DNA from 2 places in the Furfurilactobacillus sp. W61-4 genome. Region 2 is predicted to be linked to the other one. Evidence: predicted binding sites of a transcription regulator. Region 2 holds the regulator's gene; the other holds the start of a gene.
What was found. The regulator HrcA, encoded in region 2, represses chaperone genes, less so after heat shock. The targets are predictions, from matches to a motif close to TTAGCACTCNNNNNNNNNGAGTGCTAA.

Region 1 (7,537 bases), on a different contig from region 2:
CCGCCCAACGGTTTTTAACTGCCACAAGTCCGTTGATCATTCTAGCGACGCTGACGACATTCACCTGTGCAATCCAACTTTCAGCTCAGTTTGCAACTCGCTTTAGTCACCCTATCACGATATCTCCGTTGATCAGCCTGACGCTGGGTTTGATCAGTTATGAACTGACCACGCGGCCAGTGGTGACTGAGCGTTTCGAACAATTAATCTTTAGGCTGTTACCAACCTTTTCACGCCACGATCTTCTCTGGTCCGGGCGTTTGATCATCCTACTATTACTGGCCGTTGCCGTAATCAGCTGGTTCGAAGTTGGCATTTTAATGCTCATTGAGCGATCCCGTTACTTTCATCAATTAATGACGCTCAGCCGAAATGCCCTTTTGGAAATCACAAAGCACCCTTATCAATTGGCTAAACGACATTGGCAGCCCATCGTTGTCTTTGCTTCACTATATTTCTGTAGTTATTTCAGCATCGTCATCATGAACCCTAACTGGATCGTGACCACCTGGATTGTTCCGGATCAAGCCCCCGCCTGGCCGGCCATCTTTTTCCTACGCCAATCACTAATTTGGCTTAACTTACTTTTTATTTACACAACCTACTCGATCCTTCGAGCCCTATTTAATCAATACTGGACCGCATTAATATTGACGATTGCGGCAATGGGGCTGGTGATCACGGCGACACTAATTAAAATCAAGCTGCGTGCTGAACCAATTTTACCCTCAGAAGTCCTAATGGTCAGCGGATATAAAGATATTCTGACCATGGTCGATCAGAAAATTATAATTAACGCAGCGATCGCCCTGATCGCACTTATTGGCCTTATTTGGTGGTTAACCGGCCACGTGCAGACCCAAACACTGTCCACTTCGTCACGGATCAGTCGATTAGTATTGGGGGTAATGATCCTAATAAGTCCCATTCAGTTCAATCACGTCGCTAGCATTCCTGGTCAATTTGTCAAAACCATGGGCGATGATCCATCGTTTTATTCACAAACCATTGGCGCCCAGATCAACGGCCCGGTGATCCAATTTTTAAATAATATTGACGTCAAAATTATGGCTAAACCGGCTGACTATTCTAAGCAAGCCATGTCGCGCCTCGTCCATCGCTATCAACAACAAGCCCGGCAGATAAATCGCACACGAACGACCGATATCAGCAACCAAACCGTTATTTTCAATTTGAGCGAAAGCTTTTCCGATCCTCGACGGGTACCACAGCTCAAAGTCAATCATAATCCGCTTCCGTTTATTTCCTCAATTAAGCGCGACACCACTGCTGGCTTGATGATGAGCTCCGGATATGGTGGTGGAACCGCCAATATGGAATATCAAACGCTCACGGGCCTCTCCATTACCAATTTTTCGCCAACGCTGCCAACGCCGTACACGCAACTCGTCCCAAACGCAGCCTACACCCCAGCATTTAATAATCTCTTCCCTTATTCCGTGGGCATCCACCCTTACACGGGTAATTTATATGATCGCATCACCGTTTATAAAAAGTTTGGGTTTAACCAATTTGACTATTTAGGCAGTTCCTCACCCATCACCAATCAACATCATGTGGGCACAAATCCCTATCTGTCCGATCAAACCGCTTATCAAAATACCCTTCGACAATTGAAACACCATGCCAACGGTCAGTTCATTAATCTAGTGACGATGCAAAATCACATGCCCTTTGATAACTATTACGCGCACAATCAGTTCAAAGTGACGGGTCAGGCTTTCGCCAGTGAAACAAGCCAACGATCCATTGAAAACTATGCCAAGGGGATCTCAATTAGCGATCAACAAGTCAAAAAGTTCATTGAACAGCTTGATCTAATCGATCGACCAATCACTTTAGTTTGGTATGGTGACCATCTGCCTGGCATTTATGATGGTTTATCGATGAAAAAGGATGGTCAAGCGTTGCACGAAACCGACTACTTTGTGTACTCAAATCGCTATGCTCGTGCCCACGGTGCTAAGCAAAAAGTCAATCAGCCGGTGGTTGCGCCCTACTCGTTTCCGGCCTTAGTTTTAAAACAACTAAATGCAAAAGTTTCTCCCTATTACGCGTTACAGACAGAACTTTTAGAACAGTTGCCGGCAATGTCAACCAGTTCAAAGGAAGGATCTGTCAACAACTTCAATGCCGCCACTGAATACACTAATTCAACCGGCCATCCGATCAGTGAACACCAATTATCTGCTAACCAGCAGCAGTTACTTCACGACTACCAACTGGTCCAATATGACATCACGGCTGGTCATCACTACATTGAGTCACAACACTTCATGAAATAAATAATCTGTGAATTCGGACTTGTGACATAAGTATATGTAAGACGAACGGTGCCCCCCGATGACGTGCGCCAAAGGCCTGCCAATTCCGTTCAACATAAATAGTGCCGCTTCCCAAAGCTCGGGAAACAGCGCTATTTTCGTTGGTACTCGTTGGCAAAACGGAGTCATGTCGTAGCTCCATTTTTATTTAGCCGCACCGATTGACTAATTAGCACTCTCACAAATAAAGTGCTAAAAAAAGAGGCAATTGACTTGCACACATAAAGTTAGCGTGTATAATACTAGCTAAAGGTCAATGTTGGTCAAACAAAATTTAACTAACGCCTTTTCCATCACGCCTGGCAACTAGCAGGTCGTTTGATGAATACTGATGAAGGAGTGATCACGACATGCTTTGTCAAAACTGCCAGAAGAATGAGGCAACAATCCATTTAGGCGTCAATATGAATGGGCAACAAATGCAAGTAAATTTGTGTCAAGATTGCTATCAACTTCTCCAACAAGCAGGCAATAATTTAATGAATGGTAATAGAAACGGAGGCTCAAACATGGCTCAAGATCCATTTGGCTTTGGTAACTTGGACAATCTCTTTGCGGCAATGCAAAATGGGAACGTCAATGCAAATAACTTCCAGCAGGCCCAGCAAGGCCCAGCAACCCAAGCTGGCCGTGGTGGTAATAATAACGGCGGTAACAACCGCAACAGTAAGCACCCACTGCTCGATCAATATGGGTTAAACCTAACTGATCAAGCCAAGGCGGGGAAAATCGATCCAGTCATCGGTCGTGATGGCGAAATCGATCGTGTTATTGAAATTTTAAACCGTCGGACCAAGAACAATCCCGTTCTAATTGGGGAAGCCGGTGTTGGTAAGACGGCCGTCGTTGAGGGTTTGGCGCAGGCCATCGTTAACGGTAAAGTGCCAGAAAAATTACTTAATAAACAAATTATCCGGTTGGATGTCGTGTCCCTTGTTCAAGGAACAGGGATCCGTGGTCAGTTTGAACAGCGGATGCAACAACTGATGGATGAAGTCTCCAAGAATGATGATATCATCCTCTTTATCGATGAAATCCATGAAGTCGTCGGCGCCGGAAATGCTGAAGGTGGTATGGACGCTGGTAACGTTTTGAAGCCAGCTTTAGCCCGTGGTGAATTCCAGTTGGTTGGCGCAACCACGCAAAAGGAATACCGTGACATTGAAAAAGATGCGGCATTGGCCCGTCGTTTCCAGCCAATCGAAGTTGAAGAACCATCGATTGAAGATACGATTTCCATTCTAAAGGGCATTCAGAAGCGCTACGAAGACTATCACCACGTCCACTACTCTGATGCCGCTATTGAAGCGGCTGCTCGTTTGTCAGCTCGCTACATCCAGGATCGTTTCTTACCGGATAAAGCGATCGATTTGGTCGATGAAGCCGGCTCTAAGAAGAACCTGACGTTACGCAATGTCGACCCAACTTCTTATGAAGATAAGATTCACACTGCTGAAGCGCACAAACAATCTGCTTTGGACAAGGAAGATTACGAGAAAGCAGCTTATTACCGTGACCAAGTCAACCAGCTTGAACGGGCTAAAAAGGACGCCGAAGAGAATCCGCAATCTGATGATGCGGCCACTGTCACAGAAAAAGACATCGAACACATCATCGAAGAAAAGACGGATATCCCTGTTAGTGATCTACAAACGCAAGAAAAGAGTCAGCTGAAGGATCTTGACAAACGTTTGGAAGCTCATGTTATCGGTCAAAATCAGGCTGTTGATAAAGTTGCTCGGGCGATTCGCCGTAACCGAATTGGGTTGAATCAAACTGGTCGGCCAATTGGCTCCTTCCTCTTCGTCGGTCCAACCGGAGTTGGTAAAACAGAAACGGCCAAGCAATTGGCTAAGGAACTATTTGGTTCGAAGGATGCCATGATTCGCTTTGATATGAGTGAATACATGGAACAGTACAGCGTTTCTAAACTAATTGGTTCGGCACCTGGTTATGTGGGTTACGAAGAAGCTGGGCAATTAACTGAACAAGTTCGTCGACACCCTTACTCACTAATTCTGTTGGACGAAATCGAAAAGGCCCACCCGGATGTTATGCACATGTTCTTACAGATCTTAGATGACGGTCGCCTGACTGATTCACAAGGTCGCACGGTTTCCTTCAAGGATACGATCATCATCATGACCTCGAATGCGGGTTCTGGTGATTCCGGTGAAAATAGTGTCGGGTTTGGGGCCGCTCAAGATACTCACGCTAGTCTGATGGCTAAGTTAGGCAATTACTTCAAACCAGAATTCTTGAACCGATTCGACGATATCGTTGAATTTAACTCCTTGAGTAAGGATGATCTTGGTCAAATCGTTGAATTGATGTTGACTGACGTTAACGATCAATTGGATACGCGTAACTTGCACATTCGCGTTACTAAGCCAGTTGAGGCTAAGTTAGTTGACCTTGGCTACAACCCAACCATGGGGGCCCGCCCATTACGTCGTGTCATTCAAGAGCAATTAGAAGACCGGATTGCCGACTTCTTCCTGGATAATCCTGATGCGCACAACTTAGTTGCGGTCATGGATGGTGACCAGATCAAAGTTGAAGCTGATGACCAGGCTCAGCCAGCTTCAGTTGCTCAAAACGCAGAACAAACAAAGTAATCTAATGAACCACTTAAAGTCTCGCCATTTTGTTGGTGGGACTTTTTATTTGGTAAATCCTGCTAGTCTTTGATCCCTTACCAACAATGTCCAGGGCCGACCATCCTGCCGATTTTCTGATTTTTAACTCTTTATATGCTAGCTGTTTGGCTTAATCAATGTAATGGTCAAACAATATTCTGGTATGCACCAGATTCACGGTATAACAGCAAAAAGCGCCCCACATCACATCAAATCAAAAGTATTTTTAGCATGTTTGACTCTTTAGGATTTCACTAAGCGATTTAAATCGTTCTGCCGTTTGACTGTCCTTTGCGCTATACTATGACTAATACTAAGTGCAATGGGGTCTGCAATTATGAGTGACAATTTAGTCGAAGGTGTACCAGTCTGGGTTTATTACACCGATGTTGATTCAGGTAAAACCTTGCTTGAACCAAAAGTACTGCGGGGTAATGTTGGCGAACCCTTTAAAGTTGACGTGCCAGAAATCAATGATTTTAGGTTATTGCATCATACAGGTACGCTTGAAGGTTGGTTCTCTAACCAGCAACAAGAAGCCCGTCTATATTTCCGTGAAGCTAATTGGGCCGAAGTTGAACAGGTCAAAATGTATGCCACTATTCAAGAAGACATGCCTACTTATGATCGTCCTGATGGTGAATTACAAGCTTTAGAAATGCCAGTTGGTTCCGTATGGCGCGTCTTCTCGCGAGTGGCAACCGATAATGGTGAATTTTGGTATAACATGGGGATTAATCAATGGGTCATGTACAAGCCCAATGCCTTTGCGCTTAATTCAAAACCAGTTAGACCTACTTCACATCAAGATAATCTACCGGAGCATCATTGGGACGTTAATCCGATCTCTGCTCGAGGCGAGATTGATTTTGTCGATGGTCAAGCTGTCTCTTACTACGCTGAACCATATGGGCGTCCGAGTGGCACTATTCCCAACCGTAGTGTCGTGGTCATCAATGGTGAAATCAGTGACCCATCAGGCGTAGTCTGGTTCCAACTACAAGGATTAGGGTTTATTAACTCGATGTATGTTAAATTGACTGGACCATTAGATGTTCAGGCGTAAAAATATAACAAATAAATAGGGATCGTCAATCACACTTGTCCGTGTAACTGACGATCCCTATTTATATACGTTCACCAATTGGCGTCGCCTTTTTCTACTGCCGTCCCGTTAAATGTTTTAAATCTTGGACCACTTTATAGGCAAACGGGCGCACCGGGCGCGTGAAAACGCCCGCTGTTTCTAGTGTTTCACCATTAAAGGATTGCTTGAATTTTAGCACCCCATCGGAACCATCGAAGTTACCGGTCACCCCATAAAAGTTATACAGTGGGATTTTAGCGACAACCGCTTGATGAAGCATTTCATCTTGAATCAAATATGGCGCGTAATAGCGTTTAAATTCATCGTTGGTAAAACTAAACATATACGAGACTTCCTGCGGTTGCGTGAAGAACATGGCACCAGCCAAGACAACCATGTCACCGTATTTTTCTCGTTGCTGACTAGCATCTGTAATTCGCTTAACGTGTTGCTTGTCTTGATCATTTAACTCATTCAGTTGTTTCTTAAAATGTTTATTTGTCGGTGACTGTGCAAGCTTTCGCTGAATCGTGGCAATTTGCTGACTTAACTCCTCACGTTTATGCGCTTCTTCTTGCAAATAATCAGCAAAGTTCAACTCAGCAAAAATGAATTGTACCTGATCCCCATAGGCTTTAAACGTCTTTTGATAATAATCCAACGATTTATCTGTAAACCCGCGGCGTTCAGCAGTCGCATCTGCATATTTTTTAAACTCAGGCAAGTCTTCATACGCAAGCCGCCGTAGCTTAACGCCAAACTGGTGGGTCTTTTTGATGGCATATTGGGCGTCCTTCGTGTAGCTAGCAAATAGTGTCGTCTCTGTCAGTTCAGACAGATCCTTGACGAACTCATACCCCAAACTAATCTTGGAATATTCCCCATCAACCACTGGCTTAGATGGTTGATACTCGAACCCAGCCGCCTGCAAATGACGGATCCCAGCATCATCAAATTCCTTGGTTACCTTACCGTCATCATCAAAAGCTCGTGTATGCATATTAGGTAACCACCGCAGCACCAACCCTCGACGCGCTTTCGCATAAGCAATCGTTTCATCAGCCAAGAATTTAACTAAATCGGCGTTTTGCCAATCTAGCAACGGCCCACCAGAAACTTCAAACAAAGTGCCGACATGTAATGGCCGACTATTAAGTAACTCAGTCGCAATTACCTCGCCGTGCTCATCAACAACACCCATTAATTCTGACGTCCAGCCACGCTGTGAAAGAACTTGTTGTTGATACGTTGTTTGCATGTATGAACCAGCCGTATGGTGCTGTTCAAAAGCCGCATATTGTGCTGCTGTCAGTTTCTGAAATTGCATGAAATATAGAACTCCCTTTTGTCTAAAATAACGAGTTTCATTTTGATTATTAAATCAATCGCCGTCGCTCATAAAGATTTCACCGAGAGTGAGCATATCAATAGTGCTGCGGAACAACAACCACAAATCCAAATTCAAA
Region 2 (7,537 bases):
GGACAAATTTGTCGTCTTTGCAGATGAAAAATCGGCCCGGGCTGCTGGTGAAGAGCGTGCTAGTCGTGCACAGGTTGAGGAACGTTCTCACGCCAACCATGTGACATTGGATAACTTATTCGATACCATGAAGGAAGGCGAAATGAAGGAAGTTGACGTCATTATTAAGGCGGACGTTCAAGGTTCCGTTGAGGCGTTGGCTAATTCATTCCAGAAAATTCAAGTTGATGGTGTCCGGGTGAATATCATTCACCAAGCTGTTGGGGCGATTAATGAGAGCGACGTTACCCTGGCGGAAGCTTCTAATGCGATTATTGTTGGTTTTAACGTTCGGCCAACCGCGCAAGCAAAGTCCCAAGCTGATAGCGATGGTGTCGACATTCGCTTGCACAACGTGATTTACAACGCCATCGATGAAATCGAGTCCGCCATGAAAGGGATGCTTGAACCGGTCTACGAAGAACAAGTCACCGGTCAAGTTGAAGTTCGTGAACTTTACAAGGTTTCTAAAGTGGGAACCGTTGTCGGTGGGATGGTTACGGAAGGCTACATCAGCCGCGATGCTGGCGTTCGCCTAGTTCGTGACGGTGTCGTCATTTACGAGGGTAAGTTGGGTTCATTGCAGCGCTTCAAGGATTCAGTTAAAGAAGTTAAAGCTGGCTTTGACCTTGGTTTGACAATTGCTGGGTACAATGACATCAAAGTTGGTGACGTCATTGAAGCTTATGTTATGAAAGAAGTTCCCGTTGAATAAACGACATTAATCCTAAAAAGATTGTAAGATGAGGCGGTGAAAACATGGCCGATAAACATTATCGTGTGGGTCGTCTGGAACAAGAGATTCAACGCGAAGTGACCGATATCTTGCTTAAGCGCGTGCGCGACCCACGAGTGGCTGGGGTGACGATCACCGGAGTTACAGTCACTGGTGATTTGCAAGAAGCGACGTTGTACTATAGTATCTTGTCTGACAAAGCTAGCGACAACGAAAAGGCTGCGGCTGGATTAGCTAAAGCCAGCGGTTTGATTCGTGGCGAGCTTGGTCATCGACTGAGTATTTATAAAACGCCGGAAATTACGTTTGAGCAGGATCGTTCGGTTCAGTACGGTAGTCACATTGATGAACTAATCAATGGGCTTCGTCGGCAAGAACGAGATTAATCTTTTCGAGAAAAGCGACTGTCTATTGAAGGCAGTCGCTTTTTACATAGCACTAGGTTATAATTATTTGGTTGTTAAACAGAAGATTTTTTAACTTGATAAAGTGAGGTTTACATTCATGGAAGGCATTTTGCCCATCAATAAACCGCGGGGACTGACGAGCCATGATGTCGTATTTAAACTTCGCAAACTGTTGCATACAAAAAAAATTGGTCATTCCGGTACATTAGATCCTAATGTGGATGGTGTTTTACCAATTTGTGTCGGGGCAGCAACTAAGGTTGTCCCTTATTTAATGGATTCTGGTAAGGTTTACCGCGGAACAGTTACATTTGGGTATGCGACAGAAACTGAGGATTTGGATGGTGCGGTGGTGAAGCAAACGCTACTGAAGCAACCATTTACCGATGCTCAGATTCTTACCGGCATGGAGGCCTTGATTGGCGACATCGAGCAGGTTCCACCGATGTATTCCGCGGTCAAAGTTCGTGGGCGTAAACTTTACGAGTATGCCCGGGCTGGGGAAACAGTCGAACGGCCCGTGCGCCACATTCACGTGGATTATTTTAAGCAAACTGGGGACAGTCATTTTGATAAACAAGCACATGTTCAGGTGGTTCCCTTTGAAATTGGTTGTGGTAAAGGCACTTATGTCCGCACACTAGCGGTCCAATTGGGTGAACAACTGGGGGTCGCTGCTGTCATGAGTGATCTAACACGGCTTAAAAGTGGCGGCTTTGAACTCAGTCAGACATTGACATTGACCGATGTTGCAAACGCGGTAGCTGATCATAGCATTGAGCAATATTTGCTCCCAATTGATGTTGCGCTTTCGCACTATCCCGTGGTTGAATTAAGTGATGAACAATGGCAAATCGTGCAGAATGGTGGCTTTTTATCCCCAACGATTCTCGGTGACCAGTCCATTGTTTCTGTCCGCTATCAACAGCGTATCAAGGCCTTATATCAGCTCAGCGATGATCGGCGTCACGCTAAGCCGCTCAAAATGTTTTCAAATCATCTTTAACAGAAATTCAAAAATATTGTTAATGAAGGTGTCAGATTGTGGAAGTCATCTATTTACGCCACCCCTATCAAGCAGAACAGATTCCCGATGGTAATGTTGTCTTAGCCATGGGCTTTTTTGATGGTGTGCATCTTGGCCATCAAACGGTCATCAAGCGCGCTCGTGAAATTGCCACCGCTCGTCATGCAAAATTGGCCGTGTTGACTTATACCCATCACCCGTCCATTGTGTATCAGACGTCAACGGAGTCATTTCGGTATCTATCGACATTCGATCGCAAGTTGAGCTTGTTGAAGCAATTAGGCGTCGACATTGTGTACGGCGTCAGCTTTACCTCTAAACTTGCTTCACTGACACCGCAAGCATTTGTTGATCAGTATATGGTCGGGTTACACGCGGTAGCGGTGGTAGCTGGGTTTGATCACACTTATGGTCGCAAAGCGGTGGCCAATATGGCGCAACTACCGGGGTATGCCCGCGATCGTTTTGAGGTCGTCGAGGTGGGACAAGTCTCAATGGATCATGCCAAGGACAGTTCAACGCGAATTCGTGAATTAATTGATGCCGGCCAAGTTGCCCACGCCAATGAGTTGCTTGGCTATACTTATCAAACAACTGGGATTGTTATTCATGGCGAAGCACGTGGCCGCACCTTGGGTTATCCAACGGCCAATGTTGAAGGGTCCGCTGTTCAGCGGTTACCCGGGATTGGCATTTATGCGGTTTGGCTGAAAGTAGGGACCGATTGGCATGCCGGGATGGCTTCGATCGGTCGTAATGAAACATTCGGTGCGCATCGACCGGTTACGGATGAGATTTATCTACTCGATTTCAATGAGGAAATTTATGGCGAAGAAGTGACAATCGCGTGGGGAGGGTACCTTCGTGATCAGGTTAAGTTTGACGGTGCTGAGGCATTGGTTGAACAGCTAGATCAAGATGTCATTAACACGCAGCGCTTCATCGATCAAGTCGGTGGTCCTAAATTAACGATTTAATCAAATGTCACTCCTAACCGTCATCTATTAAGTGAGTTTGGTCGGATTAGAATGTGTTGGCGAATGTGCGAGCAGCTTAGCTTCAACGGACATTGTCTCAAGGTTGAGATGGTGTCTTTTTACGTGCAAGCCGAACGTAATCGACCGAGCCGGTTGCTGAAATTAGGCAGGCTAGAAAGCCCTGAAAAATGCTGTCGGGAATCCGAATTTATGTTTGACTTTGTTTGACCAAGTTGTTATATTAGTAATTGTTCTTAGCACTCAAATGGCACAAGTGCTAAAAGAGGTGATTAAGACGTTAACTGATCGACAAAAATTAATTTTACAAGCTATTGTCCGTGAGTATACCGAAACCGGGTCGGCTGTCGGATCGAAAGGCCTAAGTGCTCATTTACCGATCCACGTTAGTTCGGCCACCATTCGTAATGAAATGGCCGCGCTAGAAGAAGCCGGGTATGTTCAAAAAGAACATACCTCTTCTGGCCGGGTCCCATCATTATTAGGTTATCGTTACTATGTTGATCATTTAGTCAGTGACGACGCGGTTGAACGTGCCGATATTCAGCTAATTCAAAGTGAGTTGGGCGGTTCATTTAATAAGATCGACGAGATTATTGAAGAGTCGGCCAATCTGTTATCAGAGTTAACTTCCTATACGGCGTTTACTCTGAAACCGGAACAAGCGGATGTTCGTCTGAGTGGATTTCGCTTAGTGCCTTTGGGAAATCGACAGGTCATGGCGATTATGGTTCTTGACAACGGGGATGTTGCTAACCAGACATTTACAATTCCTCGTAATATTGCCAGTGATCAACTGGAAGCCGTTGTTCGGTTAATCAACGATCAGCTTGTTGGTTTACAATTACCGGAGATTATGGAGAAATTGCGGGTGCAAATTCCGGCGCAGGTCGGGCAGTATCTGCAAACGCCAAGCGGTTTTTTGGAGATTTTAGGGCACGTCCTCGATCAAGCCGCCACGGAGCGATTCTTTGTTGGGGGACGGTTGAATCTGTTGAACTTCTCGGCAGATCAAGACCCACAAGTATTGAAATCGATGTATCAACTTTTTGATACCTCAACTGACATTGCTAGTGTTCTAAGTCCACCAGACAATCAGGTGCAGGTCAAAATTGGTGACGAGATTACCAATGACCTGTTGAAGGATTATAGTTTGGTGACGGGAACGTATGATGTGGGTCCCCATGGTCGTGGCATGATTGCGGTTTTGGGTCCGACACGGATGCCATATTCACGAATGATCGGTTTAATTGGCGCTTTCCGCCAAGAGCTTGCTGCCAAACTCCTTGATTATTATCGGGAGCTTGATCGGTGAGCAAGATTCATAAATTGAAGACTAAAATTTTTGAGTGAATTGGAGGTGGCACATTTGTCTGAAACATCACAGCAAACGGATGCCCAGGAAAATGAAGCTGTTGCTGAAAGTGAAGCAACTGCGGCAAAAGCCAAGGATCCGCGTGCGAAAGACATTAAGAAGCCAATTGAGGCTGAATCTGTGAGCGATGAAAAGAAATCGCAACAGGTCGTTGAATCCTTGCAAACCCAGTTAGAAGAAAAGAATGATCAACTTTTGCGGGCGCAGGCTGAGATTGCTAATATTCAGCAGCGACAGCAAAAAGAAACAGCCGCCTTATTGAAATACGACGGGCAGCAGTTAGCTCATGATGTTGTGCCAGAATTGGACAACTTGGAGCGAGCATTGGCGACAGAGGTTGACGACGAGGCCGCTAAAAAGTTGCAACATGGGGTGCAGATGGTTTACGATCATTTGCAGGCTGCGCTGAAACAAAATAACGTGACTGAGATCGAAGCCATAAACCAGCCATTTGATCCGACCAAACATCAGGCGGTGCAAACTACGCCGGCCGAAGATGGCCAAACGCCTGAAACTGTCGTTAAAGTGCTTCAGAAGGGCTATATGCTAAAAGATCGTGTCTTACGCCCAGCAATGGTCGTTGTGGCACAATAAGATTAATATATAAGGAAGTTTAAAAACATGGCAAAAATTATCGGGATTGACTTAGGGACCACTAACTCAGCTGTTGCAGTGCTAGAAGGTAGTCAGCCAAAGATTATTACGAACCCTGAAGGTAACCGGACGACACCATCCGTTGTTTCATTTAAAAATGGTGAAACTCAAGTTGGTGAAGTCGCTAAACGTCAAGCAATCACGAACCCGAATACTGTTCGTTCGATCAAGCGACACATGGGTGAGGCGGACTATACCGTCGATATCGAAGGTAAGAAGTACACCCCTCAAGAGATTTCAGCAATGATCTTGCAATATATCAAAGGCTTTGCTGAAGATTATTTGGGCGAAAAAGTTGAACAAGCAGTCATCACAGTACCTGCTTACTTTAACGATGCTCAACGTCAAGCAACCAAAGACGCTGGTAAAATTGCTGGCTTAACGGTTGAACGAATCATCAACGAACCAACCGCGTCAGCATTAGCCTATGGTTTGGACAAGAAGGATAAAGACGAAAAAATCCTAGTTTATGACCTAGGTGGTGGTACGTTTGATGTTTCCATTTTGGAGCTAGGTGATGGGGTCTTTGACGTCTTATCTACCAATGGGGACACTCACCTTGGCGGAGATGATTTTGATCAAAAGATTATTGACTGGCTAGTTGATAATTTCAAGAAGGAAAATGGCATTGATTTGTCTAGTGACACCATGGCGATGCAACGACTGAAGGATGCCGCTGAAAAGGCCAAAAAAGACTTGTCCGGCGTTAATGAGGCACAAATCAGCCTGCCATTTATTTCCAGCGGTGATAATGGTCCTTTACACTTGGAAGAAACCTTATCACGGGCCCAATTTAACCAAATGACGGCCGACTTAATCGAACGGACGAAGACGCCGGTTCAAAATGCTTTACGTGATGCTGACCTGTCAATGAATGATATTGACGAGGTGATCTTAAATGGTGGTTCCACTCGGATTCCCGCAGTTCAAGAAGCGGTTAAGGAACTTGCCGGTAAAGAACCAAACCACTCGATCAATCCAGATGAAGCGGTGGCTTTGGGTGCTGCGATCCAAGGTGGGGTTATCACTGGTGATGTAAAAGATGTCGTCTTACTTGATGTCACACCTTTGTCATTAGGGATCGAAACAATGGGTGGCGTCTTTACGAAGCTAATTGATCGTAACACGACGATTCCAACTTCTAAGAGTCAAACCTTCTCGACAGCTGCAGACAATCAACCAGCCGTTGACATTCACGTGTTACAAGGTGAACGCCCAATGGCAGCAGATAACAAGACGCTTGGCAACTTCCAGTTAACTGACATTCCAGCTGCGCCCCGTGGCGTTCCACAGATTCAAGTGACATTTGATATCGATAAGAACGGGATTGTGAACGTTTCGGCCAAAGATCTTGGTACGAACAAGGAACAAAAGATCACGATCAAGAGTAATACTGGTTTATCCGATGAAGAAATTGATCGGATGAAGAAGGAAGCTGAAGAAAATGCGGATGCTGATAAGGCACGCAAAGATGAAGCGGACTTAAAGAACGAAGTGGATCAGCTCTTGTTCCAAGTTGACAAGACTTTAGACGAACTGAAGGGCAAAGTTTCTGATGAAGAGGTTAAGCAAGCAACTGATGCGCGTGATGCGTTAAAGAAAGCTCAAGCTGACAACAACGTCGAAGAGATGAAAGCCAAGAAGGACGACTTAAATAAGATTGTCCAAGACTTAACGGTGAAGTTGTATCAACAAAATGCAGGTTCAGCTGACGGAGCCGCTGGTTCCGCCGCAAGCGGTGATAATAGTGGTGCTGGCTCGGCTGATGGTGATACTGTTGATGGCGACTTCAAAGAAGTTGACCCTGACGACAAGAAGTAAACTCGACTACAAGAGAGTCAAAGACGCTGCGGCCTCTTTGACTCTTTGTGCACTTAAGAAAATGGTGTGGTACACTTACGCACATGACACGATGAAACAAATAGGTATGGGGGTTCGTTTATGTCTCAAGGAAGAGACCCGTACGATGTGCTCGGCGTAGGTCGGGATGCATCTCAGGATGAGATCAAGAAGGCTTACCGAAAATTATCAAAAAAGTACCATCCGGATTTGAATAAGGCACCAGATGCGGAGGCCAAATTCAAAGAAGTTGCTGATGCCTATGAAAAAATTGGTGACGAACAAAAGCGTCAACAATATGATCAGTACGGTGACGCAGGACAGCAGTTTGGTGGCGGTCAAGGCTTTGACGGCTTTGGCGGTGGACAAGGTTTTGGCTTTGACGATATTTTTAGTCAAATGTTTGGCGGCGGCAGCGCGCGGCGTAATCCGACGGCTCCGCAACCAGGTCAAGATTTACAGTAC

Region 1: AC27FN_RS09745 (ATP-dependent Clp protease ATP-binding subunit) is a predicted target of HrcA. The motif match lies at 2,515-2,541, and genes of this name have one in related genera.

What each region holds. Positions count from the first base shown of each region.
Region 1 covers NZ_BAAJNZ010000009.1:13,164-20,700, forward strand. Annotated here, with positions in the region: gene AC27FN_RS09740 (LTA synthase family protein) at 1-2,306, shown strand, start outside; gene AC27FN_RS09745 (ATP-dependent Clp protease ATP-binding subunit) at 2,696-4,963, shown strand; gene AC27FN_RS09750 (MucBP domain-containing protein) at 5,322-6,050, shown strand; gene AC27FN_RS09755 (peptidoglycan bridge formation glycyltransferase FemA/FemB family protein) at 6,145-7,398, opposite strand.
Region 2 covers NZ_BAAJNZ010000001.1:211,899-219,435, forward strand. Annotated here, with positions in the region: gene infB (translation initiation factor IF-2) at 1-754, shown strand, start outside; gene rbfA (30S ribosome-binding factor RbfA) at 799-1,161, shown strand; gene truB (tRNA pseudouridine(55) synthase TruB) at 1,280-2,188, shown strand; gene ribF (riboflavin biosynthesis protein RibF) at 2,227-3,186, shown strand; gene hrcA (heat-inducible transcriptional repressor HrcA) at 3,452-4,519, shown strand; gene grpE (nucleotide exchange factor GrpE) at 4,565-5,173, shown strand; gene dnaK (molecular chaperone DnaK) at 5,201-7,054, shown strand; gene dnaJ (molecular chaperone DnaJ) at 7,175-7,537, shown strand, end outside.